One region of the Methylobacterium sp. WL120 genome, then DNA from elsewhere that is predicted to be linked to it. Evidence: riboswitches for the same ligand, from Rfam matches in the RefSeq annotation. Region 1 holds a riboswitch; each other region holds the start of a gene.
What was found. A riboswitch is a leader RNA that binds a small molecule or an ion and turns the genes downstream of it on or off. The one in region 1 is predicted to bind cobalamin.
Positions count from the first base shown of each region.

Region 2: linked by a shared signal. The riboswitch ahead of FV229_RS21665 (CbtB-domain containing protein) and the one ahead of FV229_RS12695 (TonB-dependent siderophore receptor) in region 1 are both predicted to bind cobalamin.
Region 3: linked by a shared signal. The riboswitch ahead of FV229_RS00280 (TonB-dependent siderophore receptor) and the one ahead of FV229_RS12695 (TonB-dependent siderophore receptor) in region 1 are both predicted to bind cobalamin.

Region 1 is NZ_VRUT01000058.1:4,490-8,695, forward strand. It holds gene FV229_RS12690 (PepSY domain-containing protein) at 1-241, opposite strand, end outside; gene FV229_RS12695 (TonB-dependent siderophore receptor) at 243-2,456, opposite strand; cobalamin riboswitch at 2,751-2,960, opposite strand; gene FV229_RS12700 (phosphatase domain-containing protein) at 3,050-4,206, opposite strand, start outside.
Region 2 is NZ_VRUT01000151.1:4,267-8,472, reverse strand. It holds gene cobW (cobalamin biosynthesis protein CobW) at 1-669, opposite strand, end outside; gene FV229_RS21675 (DUF1636 domain-containing protein) at 688-1,056, opposite strand; gene FV229_RS21670 (CbtA family protein) at 1,049-1,798, opposite strand; gene FV229_RS21665 (CbtB-domain containing protein) at 1,821-1,997, opposite strand; cobalamin riboswitch at 2,034-2,222, opposite strand; gene cobU (bifunctional adenosylcobinamide kinase/adenosylcobinamide-phosphate guanylyltransferase) at 2,290-2,817, shown strand; gene cobO (cob(I)yrinic acid a,c-diamide adenosyltransferase) at 2,814-3,446, shown strand; gene FV229_RS21650 (hypothetical protein) at 3,577-3,768, opposite strand; gene FV229_RS21645 (cobyric acid synthase) at 3,859-4,206, shown strand, end outside.
Region 3 is NZ_VRUT01000001.1:53,907-58,112, forward strand. It holds gene FV229_RS00265 (ABC transporter ATP-binding protein) at 1-769, shown strand, start outside; gene FV229_RS00270 (hypothetical protein) at 744-1,706, shown strand; gene FV229_RS00275 (AAA family ATPase) at 1,757-2,251, shown strand; cobalamin riboswitch at 2,348-2,547, shown strand; gene FV229_RS00280 (TonB-dependent siderophore receptor) at 2,657-4,206, shown strand, end outside.

The DNA.
Region 1 (4,206 bases):
GAAAGCGCGCTTCGCCGGCGAGCGCCGCGTCGGGCTCCACCCGGACCGCGTCCCATGCGATCGCGGGCAGGCCGGCGCGGCGCTCGGGCTCGGTGAGCGTGGGGTAGGCGACGTACATCATCACCGCGCCGCTCGCGAACCACATCGCGAAGAACAGGCCGGTGGCGATGCCGAGCCAGCGGTGGCCGAGATGCAGCCAGCGCTTGCCGGCCTTCGCCAAGGCGCGTGCGGAGGACGCCATCTCAGAACGCCGTCGTGAAGGCGACTTCGACCGAGCGCGGGCGCCCGAGCAGCCAGTTCGTGCCGACGCCGTCCACCGCGTTGCCGCTGATCGCGTAGACCTTGTCGAACAGGTTGAAGACGCGGAACGACAGGCGCGAGGCCGGCGTGACCTGATGGTCGAGGCCGAGGTTGACCAGGCCGTAGGCCGGGCGCCGCGCGGTGTTGCCGAAGTCGCTGAACACCTCGCCGACATACTGGAACCCGACCCGCGCCTCCCAGCGCGGCGCGAAGGCGTAGTTGACCCAGAGGTTGGCGACGCGCTCGGGCACGTCGATCGGCTGCTTGCCGGCATAGGAGACGGTCGCGCCGTCCACCGTCTGGTCGAAGGTGTCGTACTGCGCCCGCAGCAGGGCGAGGTTGGCGTCGAGCCGCCAGAGCGGCGTCACCTGCAGCGAGAACGCGGCCTCGACGCCCGTGGAGGATTGCCGCCCGACCTGGGTCGCGACGTTCGGCTGGCCCGGCACCGCCGAGATCAGGTTGTCCTTGACGATGCGGTAGCCGGCGAGCGTCCACTCGCCCCGGCCGTCCCAGAACACCCCCTTGGCGCCGACCTCGACCTGCTCGCCGGTGGAGAGCTTGAAGCCGGACAGCGACTGCGACAGCGTGATCAGGCTGTTGACCGGGTCGGTGGCGGTGGCGACCTGCGCGTAGAGCGCGGTGTCCGGCGTCGGGTTGAACACCAGCCCGAAGCGGTAGCCGAGCCCCTGGTAGGCCTTCTCGAACTGCGCGTTGCTCACGAGGTTCTCGCGTTGCAGGTTCGAGGCGTCGAAGCGGACGCCGCTGAGGAACGACAGCCGGTCCGACAGGATCAGCCGGTTCTCGGCGAAGACCGAGGCCTGGTCGGTGCTGGTGGCGTAGGCCGGGCTCGCGCGGCCGTTCACCGGAAACAGCCCCGGATCGTAGCCCACCAGCGGCACGCTGGTGACGAGGCCGGCGCCCACGGTGGAGAAGTTGTTGGTGTGGCGGAAGTCGACGTGGTTCACGTCGAAGCCGGCCAGGAGTTCGTTGCGGAAGCCGAGCAGCGTGCCCTTGAACGCGGCGTCGAACCGGTTCCCGACCTGCTCCTGTTGATGGTAGATCTCGGTGTAGTCGCTCCGGTCGACCAGGCCGGTGGTGCGGTTGAAGGCGTAGGTCTCGACGTCGAGCCAATGGCGCCGGCTCTGCAGCCGGTAGGCGGTGTTGCGGATTGTGACGTCGGCGCTCGGCGTCCACTCGGTCTTGAACTGAGTCCAGTTGTCCGCCCAGGTGATCTTGGAGTCGTGGACGTTGTAGTTGCTGAACCGGATGCGGTCCAAGATGCGCCCCTCGACGAGCGGCGTCCCCCAGTAGCGCGCCGGCTCCTGGTAGCCGAGGTCGTGACTCAGGGTGAAGGCGAGGTCGGGCGTCGCCTGCAGCAGGAGCGCGCCCGAGACCGCGAGGTTGCGGAAGTCGCCCTCCGGGCTCATCCAGCCGCCGGCGCGGTTCCCGCTGACGTTGAGGCGGTAGGCGACCGCGTCGCCGATCGGGCCGCCGGAATCGAGCGCGAGCCGCGCGATGCCGTCCGAGCCGACCCCGGCCCGCACCACGTTGACGGGCGTGAAGGTCGGCTTCTTCGTCACGACGTTGATCACGCCGCCGATCGCCCCGTCGCCGTAGAGCACCGAGGCCGGCCCGCGCAGCACCTCGATGCGCTCGACGTTCCAGGTGTCGAACGGGAAGGTCACGGTGTTGGCGCCGACGAACAGTCGCGTGCCGTCGTAGAGCTGCTGAATCGAGTTCGGCCCCGAGAACCCGCGGCTGGTGAAGGCGCCGTTGCCGTTGCCCGGCGCGGCGATGGTGGTGATGCCGGTGGCGTTCTGCGTCACGGCCTCGGCGACCGTGTCTTGCCCGCGCAGGCGCGCGGTCTCGCCGGAGATGATGTCGACGCTGCCGGGGGTCTCCAGCGGCGTGAGGCCGAGGCGGCTCGCGCCGCGATCGGGCGTGCGCAGGTTGAGGCCGACCGGCGCCGCGCGGGTCGGGCCGACGCCGTCGCCGGACACCGTCAGGGTGTCGAGCAGGACGCTCGACGGCTCGCCCGCGGCCGGCTGTGCGCCGGCCTCCCGGGGAAGGCCGGACGCGGCGAACGCCGTGGCGGCCAGCAGCAGGCGACGGGTCGTGCGCCCGGAGGATCGTGGGGATTTCCGGAAAACGAACATGGATCGGTTGCGGCTCTGACGGCGCGGCGCGACGGCCTGCCTGCCCGGGTATCGACCACAAATGTAACAATGTTACAATCGTGCGGTCGCCGGAACGCGAGGCGGCCGTCGGCGCACGCGGGCCGGGCGGCTGCGTGGGCGTCGGTCGGCGCGGGTCTCGCGGCTGGCATGGGCATGGACGGGGCGTGCGGACGCGTGTGGTGGCACGTCACCGCGAACGAGGCCGCCCCGCGTCCGCCCGATCGGGCGCACGCGTCTCGACACCCGCCGAGGCACCCCGCCCGACGCGTTTCGCGTGTGACCACGACTGACGGCAGGTCTCCTGGCTCGCGGGTCGCTGCCCCTCATCGTCTTCCCAGGTGCCGTGACCCAGTGACGTGTTGATGGAGGGCTCGCCGCTTACAGTTGCGGGGGCAGCCGCGGCATCGGTGAGACCCTCTCGGACCTCGTCCTCACCGCGTTCCCTTTTGATCCCCGAAGGGAACCGTCCCGGCCAAGTGGCCGTGGCGGAGGCGTCGAGTCAACGCCTCGAATCACGACACTGTGGGTTGTGGCCCGGCGGCGACACGTGAAGCGCCTCCCGCCATGCGCCCTCAGCCGTGCGATCCGTCCCGCGTCGGCGCCTCGACGACGACGCTCGGCGGCAGCGTCCCGCCGGCGCCGCCCAGCACCGCGCCGAGGTTGCCGGGCGGGGCGGTCTCGGCGTCCGGCGTCGGCTCGCCGCCGGACGCGTGCTCGTCCGCCACCTCCGCCACCGCGGCCGTTGCGATCAGGCCGAGGCCGGCCGCGTGCCGGGCGATGGCGGTGCTGTCGGCGGCGATGACGAGGTGGCTGCCCGCTTCCGCCACCACCTGGGCCAACGCCTCGATCTCGCTAATGCGGTCGGCGTCGCGCGAGACGTTGCGGATGTAGACCGCCTTCACCCGGCCGGGATGGTCGGCGACGATCCGCCCGTACACCTCGGGGTCGTGCTGGCCGCTGTCGCCGATCAGCACGAAGGGCAGGTCGCGATAGAGCGACAGCATGTGGACGATCAGCGCGCGCTTGTGGTCCTCGGCCCGGCGGGGGAGGGGGTGCTTCCACGACAGCCCCCATTCGCGCAGGAACAGGATCGGGCCGACCGGGATGCCGTGGATCTTGAAGAACTCCGACAGCATCTCGTAGAGGCCCCAAGGCGCCCGCGAGACGTAGAGCATCGGGTTGGCCTGGGTGCCGTCCGGGCCGACGTAGAGCGCCCGGTAGAGCGCGGCGACGCCGGGGAAGGCGACGCGGTTCTCGGCATCCTCCACGAACAGCCGCCACAGCATCTTCACCTTGTTGGCGACGCCGGTGCGCATCACCGTGTCGTCGATGTCGCTGACGACGACGCAGCCGGTGGCGCCCGGCGGCACGAACACCAGCGCCCGCGCCTGCACGGGCGGCTCGGCCTCCAGCGTCAGCGCGACCTCGTGCCAGCCCTGGTCGCCCGCGGGCAGGGATCGCGGGTTGAGGTGGACGCGGAAGTAGCCGTCGCGGTCGGTCTCCACCCGCGTCTGCGCGCCGCCGAAGCGCGCGGTGACGGCGGCGCCCTTCAGGGCCCGCCGGGCGATCCGCCGGGCGATGTCGCGCAATTCCGTGCGCAGGCTCTCGTCGCCCGGCGCGGTGTCGGGGTGCGACTGGCGGAAGATGCGGCCGATCAGGAAGATCTCGTCGGGCGAGCCGTAGCCACGATAGGGCTCGATCACGATGCCGCCGCGCCCCTGCGCGCGGC
Region 2 (4,206 bases), on a different contig from region 1:
CACGCGCGGGTCGATCCGCCCGTGGGCGGTCTCGACCACCTTCACCGCGCGGGGAAGCTGGCTCTCCACCTCGGCCCGGACTGCGGCGAGGCCGGCGGCGTCCATCATGTCAGCCTTGTTGAGCACGACGAGGTCGGCGCAAAGGAGCTGGTCCTCGAACACCTCTTCCAGCGGGTTGTCGTGGTCCACGGCCGTGTCGGCGGCGCGCTGGTTCGCCAGCGCCTCGGGGTCCTCGGCGAAGGCGCCGGACGCCACCGCCGGCCCGTCCACCACCGCGACGACGCCGTCCACGGTCACCCGCGAGCGGATCGCCGGCCACTGGAAGGCCTGGACCAGGGGCTTCGGCAGGGCGAGGCCGGAGGTCTCGATCAGGATGTGCTCGGGCGGGTTCGGGCGGTCGAGGAGCGCCGTCATCGCCGGCACGAAGTCGTCGGCGACGGTGCAGCAGATGCAGCCGTTGGGCAGCTCGACGATCGAATCCTCGGTGCAGCCCTCGATGCCGCAGGCGGCCAGGAACGACTTGTCGAAGCCGACGTCGCCGAACTCGTTGACCAGGATCGCGAGCCGGCGCCCGCCCGCGTTCTCGACCACGTGGCGCACCAGCGTCGTCTTTCCGGCACCGAGGAAGCCGGTGACGATGGTGCAGGGGATCTTCGCAACGATGGTCATGGGGATCTCGCCGATGGCTCAGGCCGCGCGCGGCGGAAACGGGGGGATGCGGGCGACGACGCCCTTGCGGAACTCTTGCGGGCGCTGCTTCCAAGGCACGATCCCGTCGGGCGTGCCGGCGTAGAGCCCGACGCCGTCGAGGATGATGCGTGCCGACTCCGCGGGGTCGAGGTCGCCGTAGACGTAGGTCCAGCGATCCTCCGCCGCCACCGCGACGGTGCAGGGCCGCTTGCAGACGGAGAGGCACTCGACCGCCTCGATCGTCACCCCGTCGGGCGCCGGCAGCGCGCGCAGCGCGTCGAGCAGGCGGGCGCCGGCACGCGGGCCGTCCGGTGCGTCGCCTTCCATGCGGCAGGTGGTGCAGACGTAGAGGACCGTGTCAGCCACGGGCGCCTGCCGCGGTCTTCGGCCCGAAGGTCTGCCACGCGCGGCCGAACGCCAGCCCGATCACCGCCCAGAACACGAAGGCGATGGCGAGCGAGCGCGCGGCGAACTGCGCGGCGAGGCCGGCGGGAAGCTCGGAGGGCGTCGCCGCCGCCTCCGGCGCGCCGGCCAGATGCGGCGCGACGATGAGCACAAGTCCGCCGAGGATCGTGATCGGCACCCGGCGGATCGCGATGAGGTAGATCCCCATCGCGGTGGCGGCGGCGGTCATCAGCCACCAGACCTGGCGCGCGACCAGGGGAGCCGCCTCGCTACCGGGCAGCTCCGGCGGCAGTCCGAGCGCAGGCGCGAGCGCCACGGCGAGGAAGCCGGCCACCGCGAAGGCGAGGCCGCGTTCGGGCGACGGCTCGCGGCCGGTCGCCAGCATCACCGCGCCGAGCAGCAGCGCGTAGCCGATCCCGCCGACGAGGGTCGCGAGCCCGGTGAACAGCATGCGCGGCAGGCCCGCGCCCGGCTGCCACTCGGGTGCGGCCTTGGAGTCGTGGTCGTGCCCGGCATGCGCCAGCACGATCGGCAGGCGATCGGGCATCGGGGCGATGGCGGCTGCGGAGCCGGGGGTGGCCTGGGTCTCGTAGCGCTCGGCCGCGATGATCAGCGGCGAGGTGAGCGCGAGTTCGAGGCCCGTCACCAGGACGGCCGCGAGGAAGCCGGCGGCGAGCGCCGCCGACAGGAGCCGGATGAGCATGGGAGCGCCTGGGTTCAGGCGGTCAATGGCAGGGGAAGTTCTGCGTGTGCCGGAAGTCGTGCGCCGCGTTGTGCAGCGCCGAGGCGGGCGAGAAGCCGGCGAGGAACACGAGCCCGAGGCCGAGCATGGCGGCGACGGCGATGCCGACGAAGCCTTCGTTCGCGCGGGTGCCGGTCTGGGTGAGGGTCTGGGTGGTCATGTCGACAACATCTCCGGCCGCCCCGCCGGCGGCGTTCGAGAAAGCGCGGGGGACGGCAGGTCTCCTGGCTCGCGGATCGCCGCGCCTGCCGCCTTCCCGAAACATCGGTGGCCGAGGGCAGGAGCTAACCGCTCACAGTTGCGGGGGCAGCCGCGGTATCGGGTTTCCCCTCACCGCATTCCCTTTTCACCCCGTCTCCGGGGCACCGTCTCCACCAGCCATAGCCTGTCCGGCGCACCCGCACAACGGAGGCTTTGACGGGCACGCCACGGTTGGGGCATGGGTCTTCGCCATGCAACAGGCCGCGCCTCGGACGACCCTCGTGCTCGGCGGTGCGCGCTCGGGCAAGAGCGCCTACGCCGAGAGGCTGATCGAGGCGGCGCCCGGCCCCTGGTTCTACCTCGCAACGGCGCAGGCCTGGGACGACGAGATGCGCGCGCGGATCGCCCTCCATCGGTCCCGCCGGTCCGGCGACTGGATCACGCGGGACGTGCCGACGGCGCTGGCGGCGGCGATCGCCGACGCGCCGGGACCGGTGCTGGTCGACTGCCTCACGCTGTGGCTCACGAACCTGATCCTCGCCGACGCCGACCTCGACGCCGAGACGCAGGCGCTAGTCGTCGCCTGCCGGGCGGCGCGGGGCCCCCTCGTGCTGGTCTCGAACGAGGTCGGCCTCGGGATCGTCCCGGACAACGCGCTCGCCCGCCGCTTCCGCGACGCGGCCGGGCGCCTCCACCAGGCCCTCGCGGCCGAATGCGACCGCGTCGTGCTGACGGTCGCCGGGTTGCCGCTGACCGTGAAACCGCAGGGAACGTCATGACCGACGACGCCAAGCCCGACGACGTGAAGCCCGACGACGCGACGCGCCATCGCGAGAAGATGGAGAAGCGCAAGGCGGTCCAGGACGCCGAGGTGGCGGCCAAGACGATCGAGAAGGGGCTCCTCATCGTCAACACCGGCCCCGGCAAGGGTAAGACCACGGCGGCGCTCGGCCTTGCGCTCCGCATGCTCGGACGCGGGCACCGGGTCGGCATCGTGCAGTTCATCAAGGGCGCCTGGGACACCGGCGAGGCGCATGCGCTCAAGGTCTTCGGCGACCGGGTCGCGTGGCACGCCATGGGCGAGGGCTTCACCTGGGAGACGCAAGACAAGGCTCGCGACATCGCCGCCTGCCTCAACGCCTGGAACCAGGCGACCGACCTGATGGCCGACCCCGGCATCCGCCTGCTCATCCTCGACGAGCTCAACATCGCGCTGCGCTACGACTACCTCGACCTCGATGCGGTGGTCGCGACGCTCAAGGCCCGCCGCCCGGACCTCCACGTCGTCGTCACCGGCCGCAACGCCAAGCCCGCGCTGATCGAAGCCGCCGACCTGGTCACCGAGATGGGCAGCGTGAAGCACCACTTCGCAGCGGGCGTGAAGGCGCAGGAGGGCATCGAGTTTTGATCGGTCGTCGGCGCGGCGTGGTGCGCCTGTCAGGCCAGCCAGTCCTCGATGCGCAAATTTTCGACGCAGTCGAACTCGCGGCCGTTGTTCGCGAATGCGGGCAATGTGCGAGCGCCGCGCAAGCATCGGCCTACAAATCCACTGGGTCCGGCTCTGACCGATCGACAGGCTCGATATCGCCTTCGCGATCGAGCGATGGAAGCCCGTCGAGCAGGGCGATCAGGGTCGGGTGCACGATCGTATCAGTGGCGAAATGGTCGCCGTCGCTTTGCACGACGGCGTGGTTCCGATTTTCAGGAAGCACTCTGATCGTTCGCTTCATTGCATCCAATCGTTCCGCTTTCTGGCGAGCTTATGCCGCGCGGAAGCAGGAAGGACATCTTTCTTCCTTCGCCATGCCTTCGGTGACGGCATGACCCGCGCCCTGATGATCCAGGGCACCGGCTCCGACGTCGGCAAGTCGCTGATCGTCGCCGGGCTCGCGCGGGCCTTCACCCGGCGCGGGCTGCGCGTGCGCCCGTTCAAGCCGCAGAACATGTCGAACAACGCCGCCGTCACCGCCGACGGCGGCGAGATCGGGCGGGCGCAGGCGCTGCAGGCGCGGGCGGCGGGCGTCGCGCCGTCGATCCACATGAATCCGGTGCTGCTCAAGCCGCAGAGCGACGTCGGCTCGCAGGTTGTGGTGCAGGGCCGCATGGTCGCGACCGTGAAGGCACGCGACTACCAGGCCTGGAAGCCGAGGTTGCTGGAAGCGGTGCTC
Region 3 (4,206 bases), on a different contig from region 1:
CCTCTCGGATATCACCCTGTCCCTGGAACGCGGGATCCTCGTCGGTCTGGTCGGTCCGAACGGCGCTGGCAAGACCACCCTCCTGCGCACCCTCGCGGGCTTGGTCGCCCCGACCAAGGGCCGCGTGGATCTCGACGGTATGCCGCTCAAGGGCATCTCCCGCGACGCGCGCGCCAAGCGCATCGCGGTCCTGTTCCAGGGCGCGGGGGCCGGTTGGCCGATGCAGGTGCGTGACCTCGTCGCCCTCGGCAGGCTGCCGCATCGACGCGCGTTCGGTGGCCTCGATGGCACCGATCACGCCGCAATAAACCGAGCGATGACACGGACCGACGTCGCGCGCTTCGCCGAGCGGACCGAACCGACCCTGTCCTCGGGCGAGCGGATGCGCGTGTTGCTGGCGCGGGCGCTTGCCGTCGAAGCGGAATGGTTGTTGGCCGACGAACCGATCACCGCCCTCGACCCTGCCCACCAACTCGACGCCATGACGTTGTTGCGGAGCGTGGCCCTGGCCGGCACCGGCGTCGTCGCCGTCCTGCACGACCTCTCCCTCGCGGCCCGATTCTGCGACCGGATCGTGGTCCTGGGCGAGGGACGTGTCACTGCCGATGGACACCCGGACGTTGCGTTGACCGACCGGCTGCTCTCGGACGTCTTCGGCGTCACGGCGTGCCGAGGGGCTGGACCGGACGGAACCGCCTATATCCTGCCCTGGAGCCGTTCAGGGCCACATCCGGAGGAGATCGATGCAGCCTTCCCCCACCAGCCCTGATGCCACCGTCGCCCTTCTGCGCGCTGCACTGGCCGATCCGACCACGGCCTGGAGCCTGGGCAGCTTCGGTGCCATCGCCGAGTTCATGCGCGATCCGGACGAGCCTGTCCTGGCCCTCCCTGACGATCGCCTGGGACTTGCGACCGCGCGCGGGGCCATCGCCCTGACCCCGAGCTCCGACCTGCGGCCCGTCGCCTACGAGACGGCCGTTTCGTCCGGCTGGAACCACGCCATCGCGCTTTGCCTGCCGGAGGCGACCTGCGCGATGAACCGCAGGACCGTGGTGACGGAACTCGGGCCCGACCGGAACGCCGCCCGGGTCGAGGATCGCGACGGCATCCTGTTCGACCTCGGCCTCGGCCTGCTCGCCGTGGATGCCTGTGTGCGGGTGCGCGATCCGGAGGCCGTCGAGCGGCTGCGGGCCGGCGTCGGCATGCCCCTGTTCGACCACGCAAACCCCATCGGGTCGCATCTCGTCGCCATGAGCCCGCACCGGGTGTTCCTGGCGCGGGTCGGGCGCGTCGAGGTCTATGCTCCGATCCCGGGCCCCGGCGGTACCAGTCCTGAAGGTCCGCATACGCATGTGCTGCCCAAGCTCCTGCGCAGCGGTCGGACCCATGCCGCCACGACGCCGATCCCGGCGGGCTGGGTCCCCTGCGGAGGCCTGCACCCGGCGCACCCCTACAAGGACATGATGGGCGACCGCATCGCCTTCGATGCCGGCCGCTACGAAGCGTTCCAGGCGATGCTCGACCATTGGGGTGATCCGGAACTCGTGGCCATCAAGCGCGGCGGGCCCGAGGCGCCCGGCGGCACGGTGTCGACCCGCCACGCCCAGGGCGCACGGCGGGTCGCCGAGGCCCAGGCTCGTTACCTACGGGGCGAGATCATCGAGGGCTCGGCGAGCGACGACGAGGATGCGGAGGCGACGGCCTGACCGTGACCCGGACGGTGCCCGGCAGGAATCGTCCGGGGGCACCGCAGAGGGTGATCGGCCTGATCGGCTGCCCGGGCGCGGGGAAGACGACCTACGCCCGCCGCTTCGACCCTCTCGCCGGCTGGGTTCACCTCACCCTCGACGACTTCCGGCAGACCCTCTGGCCGCCGCACCGGCAGGTCTACTGGGAACTCAGGCAGGGCTCACATGACGATGCGGCCCGGGACCTCCTGCACCGGGTCAAGGAAGCGGCCCTGGATGCCGCCCTGACGAACGGCTTCAGCGTGGTGATGGCGGACACCCATCTCACCAGACCCGTGTTCGAGCGCGAGCTCGGGATCGTCGCCCGACACGGACTCACCGTGGAGTGGAAAGTGTTCGACGTGCCGTGGGAGATCCTGAAGTCCCGCAACGCGGAGCGTGGTCGGGTGGACCCGTCGCATCGCCAGCCGGATGAGGTCCTCCGGTTCACCTACGAGGTTTTCCGATCCCCGGACGCTTGGTGGCGTAGCTTGCCGCCGCAGCAGGTCGAGGTCCTGACCTGACGGACGGAGTGCGCGATCCGTCTTCCCAGGTGTTGCCGGCAGGGCATAACCCCTCGTGCATTGCACTTGGTCCGTTGACGGGCATGGGCGTCGGCATGTTAGCTCGGCCGTGACGGTTCCTCCCCGGAGGATCAAAAGGGAACGCGGTGCGGGGGTAGCCCCAACGCCGCGGCTGCCCCCGCAACTGTAAGCGGCGAGCCCTTCGCCACCGACGTCACTGAGCGGCCTCGCTCGGGAAGACGGTGAAGGGCAGTGACCCGCGAGCCAGGAGACCTGCCGTCAGTCGTGGTCACACGCGAGACACGCTGGGCGGGGTGCCCCGGCGGGTGCGGAAGCATGCGCACTGCGCGTGGTTCGGCCTCGTTCGCGGTGACGTGCCACTGCCGTCGCCCGAGGCCCATCAACGTGTCCCGTTCACCGTCCATCCCGCTGATGTCCGTGCTGGCCCTGTCCTGCGCGATCCCCACCGCCGTCGCAGCCCAGGGGGCGCGCTCTGAGGAGACCGCCGTGGTGCTCGACGCGCTCTCGGTCGAGGGGACCCTCACCGCCACGCCGACCTACCGGGTGCCGGAGCTCTACAGCGGCACCAAGACGATCACGCCCCGCCTCGACCTACCGCAGCAGGTCGACGTAATCCCCCGGGAAGTCCTGATTGACACAGCCGCGACCCGCGTCGAGCGCGCGCTCGACTACGTGCCCGGCGTCGGCAAACAGAACGACTTCGGCGCCCAGAACCTCGCCCTGTACTCGGTGCGCGGCTTCGCAACCCAGGATATCTTCCAGAACGGCTTCAACATCGCCCGCGGCTACAACGGCGCCCCCGACACCCAGAACGTCCAGTCCATCGAGGTCCTGAAGGGCCCGGCCGGAGCCCTCTACGGCCGCAGCGATCCGGGCGGCACCGTCAACATCCTCACCAAGCAGCCCGTAGCCCGACCCTTCGTCGAGATGGGCACGCTGTTCGGCAGCTTCGGCACCGCCCGCACCACGGTCGATGCCGGCGGTGCGTTGAGCGAGGACGGCAGCGTCCTCTATCGCTTCAACGGCGCGCTCGCCCGCCAGGACAGCTTTCGAGATTTCGTCGACGGCGATCGGGTGCTGCTCGCGCCGGTGGTGAGCTGGCAGGTCACCCCCGACACCAAGATCACGTTCGAGGCGCAGTACCTGCGCAACCGCCAGACCTTCGACCGCGGCACTGTCGCGGTGAACAACCGCCTCGGCCTCGTCCCGCGCTCACGCTTCTTCGGCGAGCCGGGCGACGATTCCGTGTCCGAGAGCGCGCTGCTGCAGGTGCGGCTGGAGCACGCCTTCAACACCGACTGGCATTTGCGAGTCGCCACGCACCTTAACACCGGTAGCCTCACCGGCGTGCAGACCGGCGCGACCGGGATCCTCGACGACGGGCGAACGCTGCTGCGCGAGTTCCGCCAGCACGACTTCACCTGGGGCGTCGCCATCGGCCAGGCCGAACTCGTCGGGCGCTTCGAGACCGGGCCCATCGCCCACACCCTGCTGCTCGGCCTGGAGCACGAGCGCTACAACAGCACCGAGAACCTCCTGCGCTCGACCCCGCGCCTCGACCCCTTCGCCATCGACCTGTTCAACCCGGTCTACGGGCAGGCCAAGCCTCCGTTCACGCGCCGCTACAGCGCCAGCGAGAACGTCGGCAACACGGCGGTCTACCTCCAGGACCAGATCGCGCTCAGCCCGGAATGGAAGCTGCTGCTGGGCAACCGCACCGACTTCTACAACCAGACCTTCCGCGACAAGGTCGCGAACGAACGGACCGAGCAGGACCGTACCGGCTTCTCGCCGCGGGCCGGCCTCGTCTACCAGCCGCTGTCGTTCCTGGCCCTCTACGGCAACGTCGCCGCCTCGTTCCGCCCCAACACCGGCTTCGACAGCGCGTCCCGGCCCTTCGCTCCGGAGACGGGCTTCGCCTACGAGGTCGGGGC